2 regions of the Cedecea sp. NFIX57 genome follow, and region 2 is predicted to be linked to the other one. Evidence: predicted binding sites of a transcription regulator. Region 2 holds the regulator's gene; the other holds the start of a gene.
The links. The regulator Fur, encoded in region 2, represses iron uptake genes when iron is present. The targets are predictions, from matches to a motif close to ATAATAATGAGAACNACTATCAA.
Positions count from the first base shown of each region.

Region 1 (6,018 bases), on a different contig from region 2:
TGTGGCCGCAGTCCAGCTCGGTTATCTTCGACAAGGCCGCCCATGCGCCGTTTATCTCTCATCCGGCGGAGTTTTGCCAGGCGGTACGGGAGTGGGAGCAAAGCCTGGGGCGGTAAGTTGTTCATCCGTGGCGAAAAAAGCAATTTGTGCCAATACTCAATTATTCACCTTGCGAAGGGTGAATAATTAAACCGTTGCGGGGTGAACCCCGGTTATTAAAAAAGCAGATACCTACGGAGAGTACTGGCTATGAAATTGATAACAGGCATTGTTACTGGATTGTTGGTTGGTGCTGTTTCCTTTGGCGCTTTTGCGGCTAAAGAGCTCGAGAAAGATAAAGTGGCTGGCATGAAATTAACGAAGATCGGCACGATCGTAACGGATAAAACTTCCGCTCCGATGGATGCGAAGCGCGATCTGGTTAAGCAAGCCGATAAGCTGGGCGGTGACTATTACGTAGTGACCAGCGCCGAGAAATATACCAAAAACGTTCGCGCCACTGCGGATGTCTACAAGATAGCGAAATAACACGCATTTTATGAAGCCGGGCGGGGATGACCCGCCCTTTTCATTTAACGCAGCGCCCAAACTTCCCGGGCGCACTTTTTCCCTTCTGGACAGCTTTTGCAGCTTCCCGTCAGGCAGCTGCTCGGGTCTTCACTGATACGTGTGGCTTTACCCATCGCTTCCAGTCGATCGAGCATGGCGGCGACCAGTGGCAGAGGCGTGGCAAGCTGCTGGCTTATCTGCTTCGCCTCGAGGCGGCCCTGAAGCGCCAGGGCGTTACGGATATCAATCAGGCTTGCCATCATCGCTCCTTAGTGACAGTCACCGGTACTGCTCTGGCAGCAGGACGAAGGCGTTTTTCTGGTGGCAAGTAGCGATACATCCACGCGGCTTCTTGCCCGGCGCAGGCCGCCAAGCAACAGGACGTTGAACAATATTACCGCCAGGATGCAAACCAGGCTGAACTGAGGATGCTCGCTGAAGGTAACGCTCTGGTAGTACAGCGTAGAGAGCGAGTAGGCGATGTTCAGCCCCCAAAGCACGGAGAACGTCATCCAGCCCCGACTTGATTCACGGGCTATCGCGCCCATCACAGAGATGCACGGAATATAGAGCAGAACGAAAATGAGATAGCTATAGGCGGCGGCTTCACTGCCAAACTTGCTGCTCATCACGCCCATCGGCCCGGAGGACATTTCGCCGTCGCCTTTGCTGGCTTCAATCGGGTTCGTCAGTACGCTCAGGCTGAAGGTGTTTTTCAACCCCTGCCAGGTTTCATCGGCTGCGGCGCCCAGCTCATCAAGCAGGTTAAAGCTTGCGGCATCAAATTCCTCGTTATGGATATCTTCGGCGGTATAAAGGGTATTCAATGTACCGACCACCACTTCTTTTGCCATCGCGCCGGTAAACAGCCCAACGGTGGCCTGCCAGTTGTCGTCGTGGACACCAATCGGCTTCAGCAGAGGGGTTAACACGCGGCTGACGGAGGCAAGGGCGGAATCGTTAATGTTATCTACCGGCTTACCGCTAAAGGAGAAGCTATTCAGGGCGCCGATGAAAATACTGACGATCACGATGACCTTCCCGGCGCGCAGCACGAAGCCTTTCAGGCGCTGCCAGGTTTGCAGAATCAGGCTCTTGAGATGTGGGACGTGGTAAACCGGCAGCTCCATGACGAAGGGCGAGGCTTCGCCGCGCATGATGGTGTGCTTCAGCATCAGGCCGGTAAGAATAGCCATTACGATGCCGAGAATATAAAGCGAGAACACCACTAACGCACCCTGCTGGCCGAAGAATGCGGCGGCAAACACCGCGAAAATCGCCAGGCGTGCGCCGCAGGACATAAATGGCGCCATCATGATGGTCATCAGCCTTTCGCGTGGCGCATCAAGCGTGCGGGCACCCATGACCGAAGGGACGTTGCAGCCGAAGCCGACGATTAGCGGCACAAAGGATTTGCCCGGCAACCCCAGGGATTGCATCAGGCGATCCATCACAAAAGCGGCGCGAGCCATATAGCCCGAATCTTCCAGGAAAGACAGGAACAGGTACATCATGCCGATTTGCGGTACCAGCGGCAGCACGGTATTGATCCCGCCGCCGATGCCCTGGGCCAGGAAAATCGTCAGCCATTCCGGGAAGTGCAGCGTATAACCGAGCCACTGAATACCGTGAATGAATATCGCCACCGAGCCGCCATCAAAAATGGGCTGTAGCGCGCCGCCGATGTTAATCGCCAGCAGGAACATCAGGTACATCACCAGCATGAAGATCGGCAGGCCGAGGTAACGATTGAGGATGATTTTATCCATCGCCACCGTCAGCCGGTTGGGTTCGGCGGTCAGGCTATTGCTAACTGCATCACAAATGGAGGCGATGCTTTGATAACGTGCATCCGCAATGAGCAGGGCTGGATCGTCAACGGTCTCGGCCAGACGGCCCCGCGCAGCGTCAAGATTGTCTGTGGCATTACCTGCATAAGCGAGGCTGTAGATATCCCCTTCCAGCATCTGCAGCGCCAGCCAGCGGCGCTGCGTCACCGGCATGTCCTGCGGCATATCTTCGGCCAGCTTTTTTGCCTCTTGCAGCAAAATCTGCGGATAGAGCACCAGCTCGTTATTCTCGTTGGGTTGCTTGCGATCAATGGCGAGTTTCAGGCTTTCAATACCGCGCCCACGAGTCGACACCAGCGGCACGACGGGGCAGCCAAGGCGAGCGGCCAGCGCGTCGATATCGATGCGGATGGCCTGCTTCTCGGCGATATCCAGCATGTTCAGAGCCACCACGCACGGAATGCCCAGCTCGAGCAACTGGAGCGTCAGATAGAGGTTACGCTCAAGGTTAGAAGCATCCACTACGTTGATTAGCAGATCGGCATCGCCGCTCAGGATGTAATGACAGGCGATTTGCTCATCAAGCGAAGTTTGCGACGAAATGGTGGTGAGTGAGTAGGTGCCGGGTAAATCAACCAGCGTGACCTGGTGCTCAAGGGTGGAAAACTGACCTTCTTTGCGTTCTACGGTGACACCCGCCCAGTTCCCCACGCGCTGACGGGCACCCGTCAGCTGATTAAATAACGTGGTTTTACCCGAGTTAGGGTTGCCGATTAAACCTATGGTTAAGTTTTTCATTTTATTCGTGAACTTCGTTGAATGTGCAAAAGGCGCGGACGCTTCCCTACCGTTAGGCAACGGCTTCGATATTGACCAGCGCGAGATCTTTTTTGCGCAGCACCAGGCTTACGCGGCGCGTTTCGATATGAATAGGGTCGCCGAGAGGCGCTACACGGACGACGTTGAATGAAGAGCCCGGCAGCATGCCGAGGGACAATAATTTTTGTCGATAAGCCGGACTGATTTCACTGGCGAAGCCAGTAATTTTCCACGCGCTATTCGGTATGAATTGCATAGGACCTACTTAGAGCTGGGCTCTGCATTGACGCTGACTGAATGATCGTTTTATTCGCAGGTGATGCGTGTAATAAAAACGAATTAAGTTATCGGAAGAAAGAGAAGAAATATCGTTCAATGCAATGATAATGAGAATGGTTACTGTCGACAATATTTATTTTTCTGGGTGGATTTAACCAAAATAGGTATTTTCGAGGCTGGTCTGGCGAGGCTGTTATTAACTTCGTAAAGAAAGATGTTTATTAATTGCATGAAAAATAGAGTAATAGCTTCTCATTGGAGAGCGATGGATGTTATTTCGCTATTGCTGATGTTACAGGGATGATAATCACTGGTTTCACGGTGGGGTAAATATTGAAAATTGATTTAGATCAAGAGTACGTTATTTTTCTGCTTTTATAGCCTACGGAAGAAATAAAACCTCTCCCCAAAGGGAGAGGTCAGACAATTAACGTTTCTTGCCCATTGCTGCGGCCAGAGCATCCATCATCGCGCTGTTCCCACCGCCGGCGTTTTCTCGCCCGCGTGGTTTTTGCTGCGCTGCTGGTCTGCCTTTTTGCTCGCGAGAGGCATTGTTACCGCTATTGCCGCGACGGCTGCCACCTTCGCCTGGCTGCTCGTCAAGACGCATGGTTAGGGCGATGCGTTTGCGCTGCAGGTCCACTTCCAGAACTTTGACCTTTACGATATCGCCCGCTTTCACCACTTTGTGCGGATCGTCGATGAATTTGTCCGACAGGGACGAGATATGCACCAGGCCGTCCTGATGCACACCGATGTCGACAAATGCGCCGAAGTTGGTGACGTTGGTCACCGCACCTTCCAGCACCATGCCCGGCGTCAGGTCATTCATGGTTTCAACGCCTTCGGCAAACTGTGCAGTTTTAAATTCAGGGCGCGGGTCGCGGCCCGGTTTTTCCAGCTCTTTGATAATGTCCGTCACGGTAGGGACGCCGAAACGCTCATCGGTAAACTGGCTGGCTTTCAGATCGCGCAGTTCGCTACTGTTGCCCATCAGGTCCTGTAGCGCCTGTTGAGTGGCGGCCAGGATACGCTCGACCACCGGATAGGCTTCCGGGTGCACGGTGGAGGAATCCAGCGGGTTATCGCCGTGGTTGATACGCAGGAAGCCCGCACACTGCTCAAAAGCTTTTGGCCCCAGGCGGCTGACTTTTAGCAACTGCTGGCGGTTCTGGAAGCGGCCATTTTCGTCGCGCCAGTTGACGATGTTTTGCGCCATCATGCGGGTCAGGCCAGCTACGCGGGTAAGTAGCGGCACGGAAGCGGTGTTGAGATCTACGCCAACGGCGTTCACGCAGTCTTCGACGACTGCATCCAGCTTTTTCGCCAGTTGAGTCTGGCTGACATCGTGCTGGTACTGGCCCACGCCGATGGATTTCGGGTCGATTTTCACCAGCTCTGCCAGCGGGTCCTGTAGACGACGGGCGATAGAGACCGCGCCGCGGATAGAAACGTCCAGGTCCGGGAATTCCAGCGCCGCCAGCTCGGAAGCAGAATAAACGGAAGCACCTGCCTCGCTGACGATCACTTTCTGGGCGGTGACTTTCGGGAACTGTTTTTGCACATCCAGGAAGAAGCGCTCGGTTTCACGGGATGCGGTACCGTTGCCGATAGCGACCAGCTCGACGTTATGTTTCTCACAAAGCGCCGCCAGGGCCACGGCGGCTTTTGCAGCCTGACCGGTATGCGGGTAAATGGTATCGGTCGCGACCAGTTTGCCGGTGGCGTCAACCACCGCGACTTTTACGCCGGTGCGCAGGCCAGGATCGAGGCCCATCGTGGCGCGCAGTCCGGCCGGGGCAGCCATCAGCAGATCGTGAAGGTTGCGGGCGAAAACATTGATGGCTTCATCTTCGGCGCGTTCGCGCACGGTGCCCATCAGCTCGGTTTCAAGGTGCATTAACACCTTGATACGCCAGGTCCAGCTCACCACGGCCTTGCGCCAGCTGTCGGCCGGGGCATTGTTCAGGCGCAGATTCAGATGAGAGATAATCAACTGCTCGCAGTAGCTCTCGCGCGGCGGCTCATCAAACTGCGGGTCGGCATTCAGCGACAGCTGTAAAATGCCTTCGTTACGCCCGCGGAACATCGCCAGCGCACGGTGAGAGGGAACGGTGGCAATGGCTTCGTGGTGGGCGAAGTAGTCGCGGAATTTCGCGCCTTCTTCCTCTTTACCGCTTACCACGGCGGAAACCAGGTGCGCATTCTTCCACAAATAGTCGCGTACTTTTGCCAGCAGCGCGGCATCTTCAGCGAAGCGTTCCATCAGGATGTAGCGCGCCCCGTCCAGCGCAGCTTTGGTGTCAGCGACGCCTTTGTCGGCATCCACAAAGCGGGCGGCTTCCTGCTCCGGGTCGTGCGAAGGCTCGTTCCACAGCAAATCCGCCAGCGGCTCAAGACCAGCTTCGATAGCGATTTGCCCGCGGGTACGGCGCTTGGGTTTATACGGCAGGTAAAGGTCTTCGAGTTCGGTTTTGCTCAGCGTGCCGTTGATGGCGCCGGCAAGTTCGTCGCTCAGTTTACCCTGCTCGGAAATAGACTTGAGGATGGCCTGACGGCGCTCTTCCAACTCGCGCAAGTA
Region 1 is NZ_FXAS01000003.1:64,329-70,346, reverse strand. It holds gene bioH (pimeloyl-ACP methyl ester esterase BioH) at 1-116, shown strand, start outside; gene B9Y90_RS03005 (YdgH/BhsA/McbA-like domain containing protein) at 250-528, shown strand; gene feoC ([Fe-S]-dependent transcriptional repressor FeoC) at 573-809, opposite strand; gene feoB (Fe(2+) transporter permease subunit FeoB) at 819-3,137, opposite strand; gene feoA (ferrous iron transporter A) at 3,190-3,414, opposite strand; gene B9Y90_RS02985 (Tex family protein) at 3,865-6,018, opposite strand, start outside.
Region 1: a site for Fur is predicted at 3,539-3,561, ahead of feoA (ferrous iron transporter A). Genes of this name have one in related genera too.

Region 2 (6,018 bases):
CGTAATACTGCGCCGTAAGCTGGGCTACGTTAATCAAGTCGCTCTGTTGTGCAGGTTGGCCCGCACGATCGTGGTTAGCCATTGGCTCTTCCTTACTGACGCCAGGTTTTTAAATAGTGCCGCAAACCTTTTCAATCAGCTCCGCAGGGAACTGCATTGACTGCATGATGTGTTCGATCATGCTGCATTTACGACCAGTATTCGTATTGGTAATCACCCAGTATGGGGTGCCCGGAACATGTTTCGGCTTGGTTTGATTGCCGTTTGCCAGCAACGTTTGCTCATCGCCAGCAAAATAGACGCGGGTGCGGCCGTGCAGTGATTCAGTGGCTTCGCCGAAGGTTTTTGCATCCAGCTGATACAGCGTGGACAGCACCATCATAAAGCGGTTTACGGCTTTATTCTGGGCAGCATACTCGTCGGAAAGCAGCAGCTCACGAACGGCACGCACGCGGTTACGAGCGGTATTCGCAGGTTTTTCTTCAACAACGGGAGCCGCAGCGCGCTCAGGCGCGGCTGGCGTAGAAGTGGCTGCTGGTGTTTGCCCGGCGGTAAATTTAAGCATACGCCGTAAAATGTCTGACGCGCTCTCGCCGATGTGTTTAGTCTGGCTGGCAATATAGCGGTAAAGCTCGTCATCAACTTCGATTGTTTTCATCTTAATCCAGTGCGATATCTTTTCTGAATACAAGTCGTTGGGATTATAGGGTCAAATCCCAACAGCGAACAGGAGAGGCAGCTCAAAGTCAGAGTAAACTGAATATTTGCCGCACGCCCGCGGGAATGCCAACATGATACCCTAACCAAACGAACCAAAATAAAGAACTTTGCCATGAAATTAAATGCTCGCCTGCAAACTGCGCAACAATCGAATAGCAATTCCCCTATTGTACTGATCCACGGCCTGTTCGGCAGCCTGGATAACCTCGGCGTTCTGGCTCGGGATCTGGGTAAAGATCACGCGGTGCTGCAGATCGATCTGCGCAATCATGGACTGTCACCGCGCAGCGATGACATGAGCTATGCCGCAATGGCCGGGGACGTTCTGGATACCCTGGACGAATACGGCATCGAAAAAGCCACGTTTATTGGTCATTCCATGGGCGGCAAAGTGGTGATGGCCCTTACCGCAATCGCACCTCAGCGTATTGATAAGCTAGTGATGATCGATATTGCGCCGGTTAACTATCAGGTTCGCCGTCATGACGAAATTTTCGCGGCTATTCGCGCGGTCAGCGAAGCGTGCGTAAAAACTCGCCAGCAGGCGGCGCAAATCATGCGCGACCACGTTACTGAGGAAGGCGTTATTCAGTTTCTGCTGAAATCCTTTGCTGACGGCGAGTGGAAGTTCAACGTGCCCGTGCTTTGGCAGCAATATGAAAATATCGTTGGCTGGCAGCCTGTCCCGGCCTGGCCACATCCAGCGTTGTTTATCCGCGGCGGGAATTCTCCGTATGTTGATGAAAGCCACCGCGAGGCGCTGTTAAGTCAGTTCCCACAGGCCCGCGCTCACGTCATCGCTGGAGCAGGTCATTGGGTTCATGCGGAAAAACCGGACGCCGTTTTGCGGGCGATTCACCGATTTATCGACGCTGAGTAGAAAAACTGATTAAAAACAGACCGACCGGGCAGCAGAAGTCGCTAACGCGTTGGCGGGAATGGCGCGCTGATGTATGATGGCGCGCTTAATTGCACCGGCACCCTGCCCCTGCAGCCAGAATTTCCTGTCAGTATTCTAATCATGGCAAAAGAACAAACGGACCGTACTACATTAGATCTGTTCGCGGACGAGCGTCGCCCCGGGCGGCCGAAAACCAATCCGCTCTCGCGTGATGAGCAATTGCGTATCAATAAGCGCAATCAGCTGAAGCGCGATAAAGTGCGTGGTTTGAAGCGGGTTGAGCTAAAACTGAACAATGATGCGGTCGATGCCCTCAACCAGCTGGCTGACGCCCGCAACATCAGCCGCAGCGAACTGATCGAAGAGATGCTGCTCGAGCAGCTTAAAAATCTCGGGTAACGCCTTCAGCCGCCCTGCGGGTTATCTGAAATCTCAAAAGGGTGAGCTAAACCATGTTGCAGACTGTGCACCCGGGTGTGATAGCTGTTTCCGCTGCCGGAGCTGTTCTGCTATGATTGCCCTATACGTGGGCATTTGACGGCCAGCATACTATTAAGTTTCAAGAGGTTATTTTACTCATGGCAATCGTAGGCATTTTTTTCGGCAGCGACACTGGTAACACCGAAAATATCGCGAAAATGATTCAAAAACAGCTCGGTAAAGACGTTGCTGAGGTGCATGACATTGCTAAAAGCAGCAAAGAAGATCTCGAAGGTTTCGACATTCTGTTGCTCGGCATCCCGACCTGGTACTACGGTGAAGCCCAGTGCGACTGGGATGATTTCTTCCCTACTCTTGAAGAAGTCGATTTCAACGGCAAACTGGTGGCGCTGTTCGGCTGCGGCGACCAGGAAGATTACGCAGAATACTTCTGTGATGCACTGGGCACCATCCGCGACATTATCGAACCGCGCGGCGCGGCGATTGTGGGCCACTGGCCAACCGCCGGTTACCACTTTGAAGCCTCCAAGGGCCTGGCGGATGACGACAACTTTGTCGGCCTGGCCATTGACGAAGACCGTCAGCCAGAACTGACCGCAGAACGCGTTGAGAAGTGGGTTAAGCAAGTTTCTGAAGAACTGAATCTGGCCGATATCATTAACGCCTGATTTCTCTGGCGCAAATACAGCATTTGCGCCATTTTGATAGCTTGTAGCAATGAAAATAATTGCTACAAGTTTGTAACTTTCTCGTACATCCCTGTACAATGTCTTCCTGACAGCTTGGCTGATAATTACTGTAAATGGCGACGCCGCCACGATTTTTCAGCCTTATTTTGCACCATACTTGCGGTTCCCATTTAGAAGTAGCAGTTCTATAATGAGACGCATTACTCTTAACGCTCACTGCAGTTTGAGCGAATCGTTAAGCAACAGGACAATTTCCGCATGACTGACAACAATACCGCATTAAAGAAGGCCGGCTTGAAAGTCACGCTTCCGCGATTAAAAATCCTCGAAGTGCTGCAAGAGCCGGTAAATCATCACGTCAGCGCGGAAGACTTATATAAACGTCTGATCGACATGGGCGAAGAAATTGGCCTGGCGACGGTCTACCGCGTACTGAACCAGTTTGATGATGCCGGGATCGTGACCCGCCACAACTTTGAAGGCGGCAAGTCCGTTTTCGAGCTGACCCAGCAGCATCACCACGATCACCTGATCTGCCTCGACTGCGGAAAAGTCATCGAGTTCAGCGACGATTCTATCGAATCTCGCCAGCGTGAAATTGCCGCGCGCCACGGTATTCGCCTGACTAACCACAGTTTGTATCTGTACGGACACTGTGCCGAAGGCGACTGCCGTGAAGACGACACGGCCCACGATCCGAAATAAGTAATCCGCATTAACAAACGCTGCTTCGGTGGCGTTTAAAAGCAAAAACCGGCAGGTTTCCCTTGCCGGTTTTTTTATTGACTGAAAGGATTATCAGCTGTTATTGGCGCGAATCTCCTGCCAAATCTTATCGCAGCGCACCTTCGCGGCTTCATCATTGCCGCTCTTTCTTGCCTGGATGCATTTCTGATAATCCAACACGTTCACAGTCTCTTTTTCAACAAACGCTTTATGCTGTTTTTCCTGACGCAGTACGTTCAGCACGCTCTGGCAGGCTTCAATTTTATCCGGATTGCCCTCCGCCGTGTTGATACAGGCGCTATAGGCCTGCTTCAGGCGTGAATCTTCCGGAGGTGCCGGAGGCTGAACGCAGGCAGACAGCGTGAAAACAGCCGCAGTGACCAGTAGAATCTTTTTCATGTGCGGTTCCTTATAAAAAACGGGCGCTTACGCGCCCGGTTTCACATCAGAAGATGGTGAACGGAGCAATCACGATGAACTTCACGTCACGCTCATCCTGGAACATGTTGCCGTAACCACCGCCCCAGCTTGGGATGTCGGAGTGGTTGTCGTACTGTGTGAAGTGCAGTTTGAACAGCGTGCCTTTCGCACGGCCTTCCTGCACGGTATACATTGCATCGAGGCTGTAAGAAGACTCTTTGATCTTGTTGGAAGCGAGATCCTGGCGGTTACCGGAAGCATCAAGCGCCCAGGTGGATGGTTTTGCATCCCATGCATAAACGTAAGAAGCACCGACTGCCCAACCCGGCAGATTCCAGTTGCTCAGGTCATACATTGCGCCGAAGAACACGGCTTTTTCACCGTTGGCGTTGAAGTCAGAGCGGTTATCCCACCACACATCCAGACGACCGTTGGAAGAAGCGTAGGTTGGCGTCATACGCTGCAGGAAGTAACCCTGCTGCCCTTCTGCCTTCACCATGGTCCCTTCGAGACGAAGGTCAACCTGGCCAATTTTATAACCAAAGGTCAACGCCTGGAGCCATGCGGTGCCATCGTAGATATCGTTGATAGTGTTGTTCGCGGCTTTATCACGGGTGCCGTAGAACTGGTAGCTGGTGCTCAGCGGGCTACCTGCAACGTCAAATTTGTAGCTGGCTTTAGCGAAGTACTGATCAACAAAGCCCTGCGCCTGGCCAAATGCGGCTTCGAGAATCAGGTCGTTTTTGAAGTCATACTTCGCGCCGATGGAGTGCAGGTAATCAACTTTGGTTTTTTTGTCGTTCTGGTAGAACTTGTCGGTTTCAAGGTGCCACGGCGCCTTGTACTCGTTGGTCCACATATAGGAGAAGCTCAGCGCACCGGCATCACCGTAGTCAAATGCGGCCCCTGCTTCAGCACCCTGATAAGTACCAGGCATGAAGCTCCAGTGTGGTGCTAGCAGCGTTTGGCCGGTTGGCTGAATGTAACCTGCACGTGCCCATACCGGGCCGTATTTGAATTTAGCAGCCGCTTTATAAAGGCTAATGCCGCCTTTATCACCGGAGTAGTCTTCGTCGTAGGTTTTATTTTTAGAGGAGAATGCGATTTCGTTCGGGTGGCCACTGGCGCTGTCTTCGGCCATTTCAATGGCGGTGAAGGCGGCAATATCGAAACCAAACATATCGGCCGCATAGCCGGACTGGAAGTCGAGGTTGGCGTTCCAGGTTGAGTGCGACAGGTTAGTTTTGTACTTACCGTCGGACACATCTTTACGGTCACGCTCACGCTGCCAGTAATAGATGCCGCCGGTCAGCGTGGAGTCATCAACAAAACCCGCAGCACTAACCTGCGGAGCCACTACAAAGCCAGAAAGAGCGGTAACGCTTGCAATAGCAAGAGCAAGCGCACTACGTTTGCCACTAAACGTACGCATAGTTAAATTCCTCTTTGACGTAAAAATCATCGTCTGACGTGAAAAGCGCCATTGACGAAAAAAGTAAAATTGCCTGACGGCTAAAAGCGGTTTTTGCTTAACACACCCGCATTACTGCTGCTCATAGACTATTTTTCGCGACGCGAATTATCAATGACTTTGTATCAGAGATTTCCTGGAGTATGACAGAGAGCACATAATCTATGTGCATTTGTAACAAAATTGCGCAGCAGATGATTAACCCTGATTACGATTTATTTTAAGAATAAAATCTCTTTGAGAGCGCTTTCATTATAAGCATCAGGAGATTACGGGGAAGAGATGACATTGTGTAAGGAGATTCCCCCAAAAATGGAAATGAGAATTAATTCGCACCGCGAATGTGCGTAAAAGGTTAACAAAAGGTAAGCAGAAAGAAAAAACGCCGCATTGCGCGGCGCTTTCATCAGGCTGTTAGTGGCAATTACTCACCGATTTTAGCCCAGGTATCACGCAGGCCAACGGTGCGGTTAAACACCAGTTTTTCTGCGGTCGCATAGCGGCTGTCGAGGCAGAAGTAACCTTCACGCTCGAACTGATATGCCTTACTTTTTTCCGCGTTCTGCAGGCTAGGCTCAACGAAGCCCTGACGAATAACCAGGGAATCCGCGTTAATGGTAGACAGGAAGTCTTCCGCAGCCCCTGGATTC
Region 2 is NZ_FXAS01000010.1:71,987-78,004, reverse strand. It holds gene pgm (phosphoglucomutase (alpha-D-glucose-1,6-bisphosphate-dependent)) at 1-82, opposite strand, end outside; gene seqA (replication initiation negative regulator SeqA) at 110-658, opposite strand; gene ybfF (esterase) at 833-1,600, shown strand; gene ybfE (LexA regulated protein) at 1,742-2,020, shown strand; gene fldA (flavodoxin FldA) at 2,200-2,730, shown strand; gene fur (ferric iron uptake transcriptional regulator) at 3,010-3,456, shown strand; gene chiQ (ChiQ/YbfN family lipoprotein) at 3,550-3,876, opposite strand; gene chiP (chitoporin ChiP) at 3,923-5,329, opposite strand; gene glnS (glutamine--tRNA ligase) at 5,793-6,018, opposite strand, start outside.